Regions from separate parts of the Flavobacterium sp. 140616W15 genome, predicted to be linked through region 2. Evidence: riboswitches for the same ligand, from Rfam matches in the RefSeq annotation. Region 2 holds a riboswitch; the other holds the start of a gene.

What was found. Region 2 has a riboswitch for cobalamin ahead of EAG11_RS06990 (TonB-dependent receptor). Riboswitches for the same ligand answer to the same signal wherever they lie in the genome.
Region 1: it holds a riboswitch for cobalamin, as region 2 does, so the genes downstream of both, EAG11_RS13110 (TonB-dependent siderophore receptor) here and EAG11_RS06990 (TonB-dependent receptor) in region 2, are expected to answer to the same signal.

The regions. Positions count from the first base shown of each region.
Region 1 is NZ_CP033068.1:3,036,214-3,043,773, reverse strand. Features, by position in the region: gene EAG11_RS13110 (TonB-dependent siderophore receptor) at 1-1,277, opposite strand, end outside; cobalamin riboswitch at 1,305-1,538, opposite strand; gene cobC (alpha-ribazole phosphatase) at 1,616-2,152, opposite strand; gene EAG11_RS13100 (adenosylcobinamide-GDP ribazoletransferase) at 2,137-2,934, opposite strand; gene tnpA (IS200/IS605 family transposase) at 3,278-3,718, opposite strand; gene cobT (nicotinate-nucleotide--dimethylbenzimidazole phosphoribosyltransferase) at 3,732-5,411, opposite strand; gene cobU (bifunctional adenosylcobinamide kinase/adenosylcobinamide-phosphate guanylyltransferase) at 5,465-5,974, opposite strand; gene EAG11_RS13080 (four helix bundle protein) at 6,132-6,497, opposite strand; gene EAG11_RS13075 (DUF5522 domain-containing protein) at 6,522-6,878, opposite strand; gene EAG11_RS13070 (ABC transporter substrate-binding protein) at 7,008-7,560, shown strand, end outside.
Region 2 is NZ_CP033068.1:1,632,782-1,640,341, reverse strand. Features, by position in the region: gene EAG11_RS07010 (zinc-binding alcohol dehydrogenase family protein) at 1-683, shown strand, start outside; gene EAG11_RS07005 (hypothetical protein) at 914-1,774, shown strand; gene EAG11_RS07000 (alpha/beta hydrolase family protein) at 1,997-2,818, shown strand; gene EAG11_RS06995 (DUF1810 domain-containing protein) at 2,949-3,308, opposite strand; cobalamin riboswitch at 3,762-3,971, shown strand; gene EAG11_RS06990 (TonB-dependent receptor) at 4,088-6,136, shown strand; gene EAG11_RS06985 (YncE family protein) at 6,133-7,278, shown strand; gene EAG11_RS06980 (cell surface protein) at 7,289-7,560, shown strand, end outside.

The sequences.
Region 1 (7,560 bases), 1.4 Mb from region 2:
GTTTCAGGCTTTAAATCAGGGTTACCACTTCCTTCCCAAAATAAATCGTTGTAAGTAGGCATTCTGAAATTCTTAGAAGCGTTTAATTTTATGCGATAAAAATCTGTAAATTGATACCTTGTTCCTAAAGAAAAAAGAAAAGGATTTCCATAATTATCTGTTAATTCCTGACGAATACTAGCTGTGTAATCCCATTTGTCAGTTACGAAATGCTGTAATAATAAACTAGCAGAACCAACTTGCCTTTTTACATTATTTATACTAGAGCCATATCCTTTATTACGATTATAATCAATGATAGAATTCAGTTTAATCTTGTCATTTACATCAAAAGCTAAATCATATTTTATAATAGAAGTTTCAACTTTTCCATAAGTATAAAAATCGGAGGTAATACTTGGGAAATATTTATAAGATTCTCCAATATGTGCCATCCTTAATTTAGAAGTAAACCGATTAAATGTATTCTCCCATTCTAAAAGATTACGAGTGTTAAAGTCATTATATTTTGTTTTGGTAGCGTTTGGAGAAGTCAAAGAAAAATGACGCTCTGCATCATAAAACTGACTATATAATTTCAAGGAGTTTTTAGAGTCTATTTTATAACCAAATGTTGTATTCATACTCGTGTTATAGTATGCACCATTAATGTTTTTTTGATCAGTAGTTCCAGGGTATTTAAAATCATTATCAGAACTATTTCTGGAAATATTAACTTGAATGCTGTATTTGTCGGACGAAACGTTAGCACGATAATTTGTGCTATAAGTATCATAACTGCCTCCACTGAGAAACAAATGGTTAGAAAAATCCTTTTTAAAACGTATGTCATTATTTAAGTGAATACTTCCGCCTATTGCGCCACTTCCATATAATACACTTCCTCCTCCGGCTTTTACAGCAATAGAGTTGAAATCTCTAGTTCCAATTGTATTAAAATCTGCTTGACCTAAAAATTGAGAATTGATGTTTATTCCGTTCCAAATAACTGCAGTTTGGGCGCCTGTCGTTCCTCTAAAAGAAGGTGCAGAAGTCATTCCTAGTCCATTTTCCTTAAAGTAAATAACAGTGTTATAATTTAAAAGAGATGTTAAGGATGCTTGGTTTTTATTAATAATAGAATCATTAAGTAATTGAACCGATTGTGAGTCTGAGTATTTCTTGAGGTTAGTATCTGAAACTATAACTTCTTTTAATTTTGTTATAGAATCATTTTGTGCCAAAATAAATTGGCAAGCTAAGAGTGAAAGACAGATGTATAACTTTTGTAATGTCATAATTTCTAAACTCTTTTTCCCGAGAGTTCGATATTTGTTAACAAAGGCAGGTCTCCTGGCTTACGTCTTGTTGTTTTCCTTCCCGTTTTAAAACAGTGGTTTTGTAGTTAACAACAAGCATTCCTTTCGGAACTAAGTTTACAGTTGCGGGTACAGCTCAAGATTTACGAATGTTGATTTTGATAATTTCAAACTTCAATTACTTGATTCCCTTTTAATGTGTCTAATAAATATGGCACAACCTTAATGTGGCTACAAATATAAAGTTAAAAATGCTTAAAAATCAATTTTGTTTAGACTTTAACCCAGAATGTAAATCGAAGGTTTCGTTTATAGTTTTATATTGTAATTTTTATAACCTGTCCAAAATCGACTTTGTTTTGAAAAGCATCTTTTAAAGGAAGTGAATTCAAAAGACATAAAATGCTTCGAATAACTCCAGCATGTGTAATTATAATTGCCTTTGATGGTTTTTTGATAAGTATTTCGTTTTCTATAAAATGAGTTACCCTTTGATGTAAATCAATAAAAGATTCTCCGTTTGGAACTCGAATATTTACGAAATCTTCCATCCACGGATTTAAATCTTCTTGAGCAATTTCATTCCAATTTTTCATTTCCCAATCGCCAAAATTCATTTCCATCAAGCGTTTGTCTTCTTGGTAGTTTGAAATTTTGGTTTCTTTTTGGATATGTTTAGCAAGTAATGCACAACGTTTCAATGGACTAGAATATAAGATTGCATCACCAGGCAATTGCTTTGCGATGTTATCAAAAATCAAATCGTAAGGTTCAGCAATATCTACATCGGTTTGACCGTAACAAATTCCTTTTTCGCAAACAGTTTCGGTATGGCGAACTAAATAAATTTCCATATTGCTATAACACTTAAGTAAAAAATAACTTCGCAAACTTGTTGTGTGGCACCTAGGCAATCTCCTGTATAACCATCAATCCATTTTTGGAAATAACGAGCTAAGAAATAACGAGCAAGAAAGACTGGGAGTATGACCAACAGTATTTGGTACTGAAAATAAGAAAGAACTAAAAGAGGTAATAAACCAAAAAAGAAAGAGCCTACAACTTCTTTCCAGCTAAAACTTTTAGCGATTGGTTTACTTTTGCTTGAAGCATCTTCACGAGAATATTCATGAGTAAATACAATGCTTATAGCCACCAAACGACTAATAGAATGTCCTGCAATAAATAATAATAAAATTGTGAATGTTGATTTCTGGTTTGTAATTATTTCTGTTGTTACTAGTTCTGAAAGTAATTGAAATTTCAATAAAAATAATAATACAACGCCAATAGCTCCATACGCTCCAATGGCACTATCTTTCATGATAAGTAAGATTTTTTCTTTGGTCCAACCGCCACCAAAACCGTCACAAACATCCGCAAAACCATCCTCATGAAATGCTCCTGTAGTCAAGATTCCAGCAATCATTCCTATAATTACTGCAGCAAATAATGATACTAAAAATGAAGCTCCATAAAAAGCCAGAAAAGAAATCCCTCCAACAATCCAACCTATCAAAGGGAAATAACGACTTGCTTTATTAAGATAATCAGGATTATGATCGATGTTTTTAGGACAAGGAATCCTTGTGTAGAACATTAATGCAGTAAAAAATATATGGAGTTGTTTTTTCATTTAATGATTTTGTTTATTTGGCTAAAGCCAATATGATTAACCTATTGTTAACGAACATCTAAAGATGTTGGCAATTCAATATTTAGATTGTCTATAAAATTTGTTTTTATGTATTGATGCTTTTGTTAGGTTACTTTGGAGTATATTTATTAAAATCATGCTGCTATTAAGTATTTGGCTAAAGCCAATTTGTTTGTCATTTAATAAAACAACATCTAAAGATGTTGGCAATTCAATTTCTAAGATTGTTATTTTATTTTATTGACAATCTTAGAAATTGAATTGCCTCCAGATTTATCTGGAGGATACGAAATTTGTTATGTTATTGGCTTTAGCCAAATCTTTATTTATTATTTGTTTTCTGAAATCCATACTTGAGAATAAACTCATTATATTCTTCCTGAAGTGTTTTTTTAGTATGATGTATTTCTTGATTTTTAATATAGTCTCTTACTCTATCAATAATAGATTCAGAAACAGAAACTGCAAAATACTCATCTTGCCATTCAAATTTTTCTTTAGTTAATTGGTTTTTATTAATCCAAAACGAAGACTCTCCTTTTAGTAATTGTATTGTTTTTTGGATGTTTTGGTCTACGCCTAATGAAATAAGGCAATGGCAATGGTCTGAATATCCATTTATAAAATCAATATAAATTCCTTTTTCTTTTGCATTCTCTCTTATATGTTGCCAGACTTTTTGACGCAATTCTGCAGAATCTAAATAGGGAACTCTATTTTTAGTACTCCAAACTAAGTGTATATATACTTTTATAAATGGCATAATTTTTAAACTCTTACTTATTACTAATCCCAGCATTCTCAAAAGTAGCCATTTCGTTAAGAAAAGACACTGCCGATTGTAATATTGGTAAAGCAATGGCACAACCAGTTCCTTCGCCTAAGCGTAAATCAAGTTGTAAAACCGATTTGGCCTCAAGATGATCTAATAATTTCTGATGTCCTTGTTCAGCCGAAGAATGACAGAAAATTGCATTCTTTTTAATGTCAGGATTTATTTTAAAGGCAATTAAAAAGGCGACAGTACAAATAAAACCATCTACAAGAATAAGCATGTTGTTTTTATAAGCGGCTAACATCCCGCCAGCCATCTGCATGATTTCAAAACCACCAAAATAAGCTAGTTGCTCTTTTAATTCGGCTTGACCAGAATAATTTTCGATAGCTTTTTTTAAGATTTCCTGTTTCTCATTTAGTTTAGCATCATCAACTCCAGTTCCTTTTCCCACACATTCCTTAATAGAGAAACTAGTTAAAACACTCATCAAGACAGAAGCTGTAGAGGTATTCCCAATACCCATTTCGCCAAACCCAATACAATTACTTCCTGTTTTTGCAATAGAATCAACAATTTCAGATCCTTTTAAGAAACATAATTGTAGTTCAGTTTCGCTCATTGCGGGAACATGTAAAAAGGACTGAGTTCCTTTAGCAATTTTAGCATTAATTAAATTGGCATTGGTAGGGAAATCATAATTTATACCAGCATCTACGATAGAAAGTTCAATATTGTTTTGTTTACAAAACACATTAATTGCTGCTCCACCTTCAAGAAAATTACCGACCATTTGTCGGGTAACGTCTTGCGGATACGCGCTTACACCATGATTGGCAATTCCGTGATCTGCGGCAAAAACAACGATATTAGGTTTTATAATCTCAGGATTCAAAGTCTGAAAAACAGTCCCGATTTGGAATGCTAATTTTTCTAAAATACCCAAAGAACCAAGAGGTTTCGTTTTTGAGTCAATTTTATGTTGTAGTGATTCTTTGAAAGAAGCAGTAATTTCAATTTTCGATTGATTTTCTAAATCTAATTTCGGAGCAAAACTCTCATTTATAGTTTTAATTTCGATGCAATCAAAAGTTTCTGATTTCTGTTTCCAGTTCAATTGTTGCAACATCGGTTGATTGTCATAGTTCGTTGCGGGTTTTCCAATGCAAAAATAGCCTAGTGGCTCTATGTTTTCGGGTAAGTCAATTATTTTCTTGAACTGATAATAGTTTAATATAGAAACCCAACCCATACCGTAACCTTGTTCCGTAAGTGATAACCATATATTTTGGGCAGCACAAACCGAGCTAAATTTTACCGCTTCATTACTACCAACAGTTCCTATAGTAAAGTTGTTCAGTACCGAGCGATCATACGCAATAATCATCCCAATCGGAGCTTCCTCAATGGCCTCTAGTTTTAAGGATTTATAATGTTCTTTTTGGTGCTCATCATCAGTTAATGATTCTGCTTTTTTATTATAATCTAAAAATAAATCTTTGATAGCTTTTTTAACCCCATCAGATTTTATGATGTAGTATTTAGTTGCATCAGTCAAACCTACCGAAGGTGCCCAATGTCCTGCCTGCAACGCTTTTTGGATAACCTCGTCAGGAACTTCATCATTTGTAAAATGGCGTGTATCGCGGCGTGATTTTAAAATATCATCTAAATAACTCATGTTTTTTCTTTTTAAGGTTCAAAGGCGCAAAGGTTCAGAGGGACATAACCAAATTATCCTTTTATTTTTACCGGAATTCCAGAAACCATTAATACAACAGTATCGGCATTTTTGGCAAGAAACTGATTCATCCAGCCTTGTAATTCCGTAAATTTTCTTCCTACATGTGTATCAGCATGAAGTCCCATTCCGATTTCGTTAGTTACAATTATCAAGGTTGCATCTGGCTGATTGGCTATTTTCAAGAATTCAGCTTTAGCTTCATCAAGAGATAATGTAACATCGTTTTTAGTGTCAACAAAAAAGTTCGTTAACCAAAGCGTTACACAATCAATCAAAGCCACTTTACCCGAAAAATCAATTTCGCTCAAGTGTTTTTCCTTTTCAATATTTGTCCAGCGTTCGTCTCGTTCTTGTTGGTGTCTGTCAATTCTATTCTGGAAATCTTCATCCCATTTTCGAGCCGTCGCCACATAAATTGGCGTATTCGTAAGTTCTAAAGCCAGTTCTTGAGCATAACCACTTTTCCCCGAACGTTCCCCACCAGTAATCAAGTAAATCATTTTTATAATTGTTAATTATGAATTGTAAATTTAAGAAGAGCGTTCCCTTCGGTCGGGCTTCCCGATAGCTATCGGGATGCTATATCTTTTATTTTTTAAAGAAAAAAATAAAAGGATGCCACTACTATCCCTAACGCAACAATTTAATTATTAGTTGTTAATTATTAATTGTAAGTTGTTGCTTAGTAGTTTTAAGGATACTAGTTATAAGTTTTAATATTGAAATTGCATCATTATATATGGTTTCGAATTGTTTTTCATTTAAATAATCAGTTGCTTTTAATAACTCTAACCAATAAACGGATTCATTGGTCTCTTTTTGAGCAATCGCAAATTTATGGATAAAATCATTTTTACTTTCAGCATGTTCTGCTTCTCGAACCATTGCACCAATACTTGTTCCTGATCTTAAAAGTTGTTTAGAAAGTATAAATTCCTTTTTCTCAGTACATAAGTATTGATATAATTTAACTATCCGAATGGCGAAATCAAAACTTTTATCTTTTACAATATTGTTTTTCATAATTAATAACTAACAATTAATAATTTACAATTGTTTATAGGGGCAATGTCTACATCCGTTTCCACAACAACTTCCCCTTTTCAAATGAAACCATTCCTTAAAAACATAATTTCCATTTTCCAGATAATAATCGATTCCTTCAATTAGCGTATTGTTTTTAGGTAAAACCGAAGCTTTATTATCAATTGCAATTTCGGGAGTAATTGTATTTACATAATCATCTATTTTTACAGCGCAAGCATTTTTGAAACAATTCGGGCAAAGACAATCTACAACTTCCGAAGGTACAAAAATAGGAGGGAAGTCGTTGCACCAACATTTGTTTCCATCGGGAGAATCTCCACAATTAAATGCAGTTCCGCAGCTAGAGCAATTTTTCACTTTAAGACCATTCATACAACAAAGATACTATTTGTTCAATTTTTTACGTTTAAAAGTAAACAAGAAATTTGGAAATAGCGCTACCTTTGCTACTGTCTACAACCTTTATAAAACAAATAGTAACTACATATGAAGTCATCATTACATAAAGTCGTTTTTCTTTTCTCTTTTTTAGTAGTAATAGGATGCAAGAAAAATGAAAGTACGCCAGAAACAAAAACTGAAATAGGACAAAACAGTATCGAATATGCCTCGGGACTTTCTATTAATAAATTCACAGGTTATTCAGTTGTAAAAGTTTCAAATCCATGGCCAGATGCTGGAAAAGCTTATACTTATGTATTAAAAGAAAAAGACGGAGTTGTACCAGATAGCTTAAAAACTTATACAACTATTCAGGTTCCTTTACAGACAATTGTAGTAACATCAACAACTAATATTCCGTTTTTAGAAATGCTTGATGTCGAAAATAATTTGGTAGGTTTTCCACATACCGATTATGTTTCTTCGGAGAAAACCAGAAAATTAATAGATAAAGGTTCTGTTAAGAATGTAGGTCAAAATGAAAAATTAAATATCGAACAACTTATAGAATTAGCACCAAATTTAATTGTCACTTTTGGGGTAGATAACAACAACCCAATGTTAGATAATTTACAAAAAAGCGGTTTAAAAGTGCTTA
Region 2 (7,560 bases):
TTGTAGGCAGTAAACCTAAAGCACTTACTAACACAGAAGCTGCCGTTATACCGTTAACTGGTTTGACAGCTTGGGAAATACTTTTTGACCGCATTCGTATTAATCCTGAAAAAGACAAAGGCAAAACAGTCTTAATAATTGGTGGGGCTGGTGGAGTAGGTTCTATTGCGATTCAGTTAGCTAAAAAAATAGCAGGTTTAACTGTTATCGCTACTGCTTCCCGCCCAGAAACTATTGATTGGTGTAAAAAACAAGGAGCCGATCATGTGGTTAATCATAAGGACTTAATTTCTTCGGTTAGAGAATTAGGATTCCAATATGTTGATTTTATTCTCGATTTTGTAGATACAAATTCTTATTGGGATATTATGGTAGAACTCATTAAACCTCAAGGACATATTGCCTCAATTACTGGTAGCAGTGATCCAATAGCTTTAAATAAACTAAAAAACAAAAGCGCTTCGTTTTCATGGGAACTAATGTATACACGTTCTATGTTTCAAACTGAAGACATGCATGAGCAACATATTATTCTCAATAAAATTGCTGATTTATTAGATAATGGGACACTCAAAACAACCTTAAATGAAACGCTATCTGGTTTTACAGCAGATAATTTAAAAAAAGCACACCAACTCCTGGAATCTGGAAAAACAATTGGTAAAATTGCTATTAAATTTTAAATAAAAAAGAAAAAAATACTTCTGATGATAAGTAGATAAAGCTTGTATTTGTCTGTCATTAAAGCAATTTTTATATAGGATTTAAAATAAAAAATATTTATTTTTATGCTATCAATTTATCTACAGCTACTATTTTTTAAGCATTTGTATACATGGCTATTGTGTTGCTTAGAAACTATGTAAGATGTTTTTAAATTGAGTTTAGTTCTTAAATTTTAATTTTAAAAAAAATGAAAAAAAATATTTTAAAGAATATTATCTTTTTTGTAATTCTTTTTTGCAATGTGATAACAGTATTTGCTCAAGATAAAGTTGATACTGTTGTCATGCTCAATGGAGAAAAAAGAGAAGGAAAAGTTATTTCGGTAAAAGAGGATGCTATTAAATTTGCCTACAAAGGGGAAACTCTTGAATATGAGTTTAAAAAATCTGAAATAAATGAAATTGTATTTGCAAGTGGCAGAACAGAAGTAATAAATAAAGGTACAAATACTGAAGTTGTATCTTCGGGAGTTACATCAACAGGCAGAAAAGGAAAAATAGCCATATTGCCTTTTGAATTTATATCTAATGATACTTCTCTAAATGCCAATGCAATGGCGGAGCAATTACAAGCAGATAGTTATCTTTCTATAAAAGAAAACACCAACGGATTGGAATTGCAGGATCCTATTACAACAAATAGCCTTTTAGCAAAGAATAATATCTCACTTGCTAATTTGAAATCCATAAGTCCAAAAGAGATGGCTACATTGCTAGGAGTTGAAAATGTAGTGTATGGAATTGCTAATGTAACTAATAAAGGAACCTCTTCTTACGGAAGTGGTGTTACAAGTTACAACGACAAAGAAACCCAAAATAAGGAGGGCAGAAAAGAAACAACCAAATCATCTGGTTCTGCATACAACTCTAATAATGCCACTACAATGATTAATTATGAAACTAAAATTAATCTGAATATTTTTAATGATAAAGGAGCAAATTTATATTCAGAATCAAGAAATTCTTTCGGAACTGGATTTGATGCTTATCATGCTACAATTAACTATTTAATAAAGCGTTGTCCTTTTGGACCTAAAGCAAAGCATTAAATCGTTTGTGCTCTATTAGAATTTTTATTTAGTTAATTCCTCATTATTACCCAATTTTCTCTACAGCCAAGTTCAGAATTCTTTTGTACAATTTACTATTAGGAATATGAACACTTAATTGGACTGTATACGTAAAGAAATAAATTTTTAATTCCTCAACATATGTAAACATTTTTGCTTTTTATATACCTGACTTTTGCCATGTAAATAAAAACTAAAAAAATGAAAACATTACTTACTACAGTTGCATTACTTGCATTATCGTTATCAATTTCTGCTCAAAAAATCATTCATAAGAATGTATATAGCAAAAAGATGAACAAGGAAATAGAAACTGTAATTATTACTCCAAAATTTGTAAATGGTGAAAAATACAAAACCATTTATATACTCCATGGTTATAGCGGCAATCCGGATAGAACCTACAAGCAAGATATCCCAGATCTTGTAACCAAATCTCAAAAATATAAAACTATTTATGTATTGCCCAATGGCAATTTTAATAGTTGGTATGTAGATAGTCCTGTTGATAAAACTTCTCAATATCAAACCTTTATTGGAAAAGAATTAGTTGATTATATCGATGCTAATTATCCAACGACACAAAATAGAAAATCTAGAGGAATCTTAGGATGGAGTATGGGTGGATATGGCGCAACAAATATCGGAATTGCATATCAAAATACTTTTTCAATAGTAGGTAGCACCTGTGGTGCATTGGATTTTAATCGATTTGGAGAAAGCTTCCACAATTATCAGGTGGATAAAGTTTTAGGTGAGTTTAAAAATTTACCAAAGCAATACCTAACATTTGATAAAACGAAACAGATGAAAGCGTCAAATCAGTTTTATATATTCGATTGCGGTACCGAAGATGCTCAAATGATAGCTATGAACAGAGATTTTCATAAACTCCTAATAAACGAAAAAATAGTACATCTTTATATTGAATCTCCAGGAGCACATGACACAGAATACTGGAGTAAAGCATTATCTAATCAGTTAGTATTATTTGAAAATTATTTTAATAATGCTAAAATGTAAGGATGAAGATTGTATTGTTTTGATGTATAAAAAATGATATGATTATATAAACTAAAAAAACACTACAGATTTGCGTGGGCAAATACGACGTAGTGTTTTTTTTGAGTAAATAATCTATTGTAATACTGCTTTATAACAGTGTAGTTGTTTCAATAGACGCCTCTATAATTGAATTAATAATGGACAAAGTAAGCGGGTCTTGTTCTCCTGAAAAGAAAGTATCTAATACTTCCTGAAAAATAGGATTACTATTTTCTACCAAAGTAAAAAGCGTCATCGAAGATCTCAATTTTCTAGCTTCTAATTCTCCTAGAATTGATTCAGCAGATTTCATTTTAAAAGTTAGTATTAACTCAGAAATCTCGATAAGATGTTTTCCTAGGATGGGATGCGCGACAAATTCAGCCGCTTCATTTAAATCTAGAATAGCATAGTATTTAGAAGTATCGCTAGTACCTAATCCTGCAATTTGAGGGAAGATAAACCACATCCAGTGGGTTTCTTTTTGCCCTTTTTTATTTCAGAAAGAGCAGTAAGATACAGATGGTTTTGTGCTTCTAAAAAGCGGATTAAATCTTTGTTTGTGTTTGGCATTATAATGTCTTGTTGGGTAAAAAAAGAGTGCAAAAATACTTAAAAATATAGGTAATTCCAAATCAAAGATACAGGTAATGTGTGTTTTATGACAAAGTAGTGTAATATCTTACTTTAATTACAGTATAAAATAACTTCAATTCTTAGTAACAATTTAACAGCAAAATAGGAGGGATTATAGCCTTATATTATCCCTTTATAATGCCATATATGCATTCACTATTTGAATTAAGAAACACAAGAAGCTTATTGTTTTAGCTAATTATAGATATGACATTATTTTTGATGATTTTATTGCAAAAATTATAATTTTATTAAATAACAATTATTTTTTATGAAGTATAGTTATATCTTTGCTTAAAATTTTGGTCTATTTTTTCTTATAATTTAAGTTAAAATAGTTAAAAGGGAATCAGGTGTAAATCCTGAACAGGCCCGCTACTGTAAGTTCTATATAAGTCTTTAAACGTTACTAATGTCACTGTTTGCTCAAGCAAATGGGAAGGCAGTTTTAAGGATAGAATAAGTCAGGAGACCTGCCAAAATCACATAGTTTAAAACTTTCGAGGAACAAAGTTGAAGAACAAGAAATTCACCCTATTATTCTATAATGGGCTTTTTTTCTTATGCTTCTGCATTATTATACCCCGATAAGTTTTTATAATTTATTTAGTGATGTATAATAAAAACAAAGTCCCTTTATTCGTTTTAACGTTATTTACTCCATTTTTGCTTTACTCTCAAGCATCTAATGATAGTATTCGTAAATTAAAAGAAGTAATTCTAAAAACTAAGCCTTATCAAGAAGTAATTCCTGTGCAAAGTCTTTCTGGAAAATTACTAGAAAACTTAGCTAGTCATAATGTTGCAGATGCACTACGCTATTTTGCAGGAACTCAAATTAAAGATTATGGAGGACTTGGAGGACTTAAAACTGTAGATGTCCGTAATATGGGAACACACCACGTAGGTGTTTTTTATGACGGCATACAACTAGGAAATGCACAAAACGGAGTCACTGATTTGGGTAAATACTCCTTAGATGACATGGAATCTCTTACCATGTACAACGGTCAAAAAAGCGAAATTTTTCAGTCAGCAAAAGACTTTGCAGCGGCTTCTACTATTTATTTAAGAACCAAACGGCCTGTTTTTGAAAATGGAAAAAAAACAAATCTATTGGTTCGATTTAAAACCATGTCTATAAATTATTTCAACCCGTCTTTTAGATGGGAACAAAAATTAAGTGACAAAGTAAGTATGAGCGTGAGTTCTGAATATATAAAATCTAATGGTGAATACAAATTTAGATACAAAAGAAACAATCAGGACGGTTCCGTAGCCTACGATACCACAGCCACAAGACATAATAGTGATATAGAAGCACTACGATTTGAATCAGGTCTTTACGGAAAAATGAAGAATGGATCTTGGGACGCTAAAGTATATTATTACGATTCGGATAGGGGAGCACCAGGAGCAATTGTCGAAAATAAGTTTTCTGATGGTTTTAGACAATATGATAAAAATTTCTTCGCACAAACCTCACTAATTAAAGATTTTTCGAAAAAATACAAATTTCAGGCTAAGGCAAAATATGCTTATGATTATACGCATTATGTTGCCAGAGATACTACGAATATATTAGGCGAAACAGTAACCGAAGGAGCACAATCGGACGATAGTTATTATCAGCAGGAAATATACTTCTCAGCTGTAAATATGTACAACATATTACCCACATGGGATGTTTCGTTATCTACCGATTTTCAATACAATAAACTTAATGCTACGAGAAAAGGCATACAGACTCAATTTTCTTTTCCGCAACGTTATACAGCATTATTTTCTTTGGCTAGTTCCTTTAGGCTAGGGCAGTTTAAAGCATTAGGTAGTGTTGTTGGTACTTATGTTCAGGAGGAAGTGCGATATAACGCTAAAGCTCCTGATAAAAAAGAGTTTACTCCTGCCTTATTTATAGGATATACCCCATTTAAAGACTACGATTTTAATTTAAGAGCATTTGCAAAACGCATTTTTAGAATGCCCACTTTTAATGATTTATACTATACTATGGTTGGGTCAAGTACTTTAAGACCCGAATATATGAACCAATATGATATTGGATTCACTTATAATTTGCCCATTGAGAATAGTTTCTTTGATAAAATATCTATTCAGGTAGATGGTTATTACACCAATACCAAAGATAAAATTGTAGCAGCTCCAACAGGAAATTTATTTCGTTGGATGATGACCAATATGGGACAGGTGAAAGGGAAGGGGATAGAATCGGTACTTAATGTGGGAATGCATATTGGCAAAGTAAACTTAGCTACCAATCTTACCTATACTTATTCAGAAAGCAGGGATTATACCAAATTTGCTGGACTGGAATTATCATCTTATGGAGATCAAATACCTTACACGCCTTGGCATAGTGGGTCTGGGATATTAAATGCTGATTATAAAACATGGAATTTCAACTACAGTTTTGTATATGTAGGAAAACGATATAACGGTAATGTAAACAATATTAAAATCAATGAAATTCAGCCTTGGTACACTCATGATCTAGCAGTACAAAAGTCTTTTACTTTAAGTAAATATTTGATAAAAGGAACAATAGAGCTAAACAATGTACTTAATCAGCAGTATGAGGTTATATACAATTATCCTATGCCAGGACGTACAATGAAATTTATAATCAGCATTGCGCTATGAAAAAGATAACTACACAATTAATTCTAGGTTTATTTATAGCCCTTTCTTTTACTTCTTGTAGAGAAGAAGAAACCATTTTTCCATCATCAGATAAAAGTGTTGCTGCACCAAGAAGTGACGGAAAGATAGAAGGTTTTTATCTCCTTAACGAAGGGAATATGGGGATGAACCGGGCAAGTATTGATATATTTAATTACAGAACCGGAAACTATACAACCGATATTTATTCTGAGAGAAACCCAACAGTTATAAAAGAATTGGGTGATGTAGGCAACGATATAAAAATATATGGCAATAAGGTTTATGCCGTAATCAATTGCTCAAATAAAGTTGAAATAATCGACAAATGGTCGGCAAAACGTATCAAAAAAATTGATATTCCTAATTGTCGTTATGTCGCTTTTTATAAAGACAAAGCCTATGTGAGTTCTTATTCAGGACCTGTAGCCATTGATCCTAATGCAGAGATTGGTTTTGTTGCAGAAATCGATACCACTTCATTAGAAATTAAACGCAAAGTAAATGTGGGCTATCAACCAGAGCAAATGGTGGTAAGTAACGGAAAATTATATGTTGCCAATTCAGGAGGTTACAGAGTCCCTAATTACGACAGAACAGTGTCTGTAATAGATCTTGAAACTTTTACTGAAATAAAAAAGATAGATGTAGGTATCAACCTTTATAGTATGCAAATAGACAGCCGAGGAGATATTTATGTGAGTTCCAGAGGAGATTATTACAATACACCATCAAACCTGTTTGTAATTGATACTAAAACAGATGAGAAAAAAATGCAACTCGATATTCCAGTTTTAGGAATGTGTTTAGTAGATGATTTACTCTATTTCTATAGCGTATCATGGAGCTATCTAACCAATAGTAATAAAGTAACCTACGGGATATTAGATACAAAAACCAAAAAGATAATTAGCGATAAGATAATTACAGATGGCACAGATAAACAAATAATGATTCCTTATGGATTACAGGTAAATCCCGAAACAAAAGAAATTTACATCACCGATGCACAGAATTATGTTGTAACAGGCTATATCTATTGCTTTACCCCAGAGGGAAAACTAAAATGGAAAACTACCGCGGGAAATATACCTGCCCATATTGCTTTTATAACCAAAAACTAAAATAGTAATTATGTATAATAAACCTTTAAAACATTTCCGAGCGTTATTCTTTATACTCGCGGCAGCATTGGTAACCAATTGCTCTAGTGGAGACGATGGTACAGATAACGGCAATCCACCAACAGGAGGTATTGCAAACAATGAGTATAATGCACAAAGAGCTACCATACTAGCAATAACTATAAATAGTACAGCAAGTACAAATGCAACATACAATTGGAGTATGACAAATGCTCCATCAGATAATTATTCTTTGGTAAATACCACAGCAAAAGAAGCCTT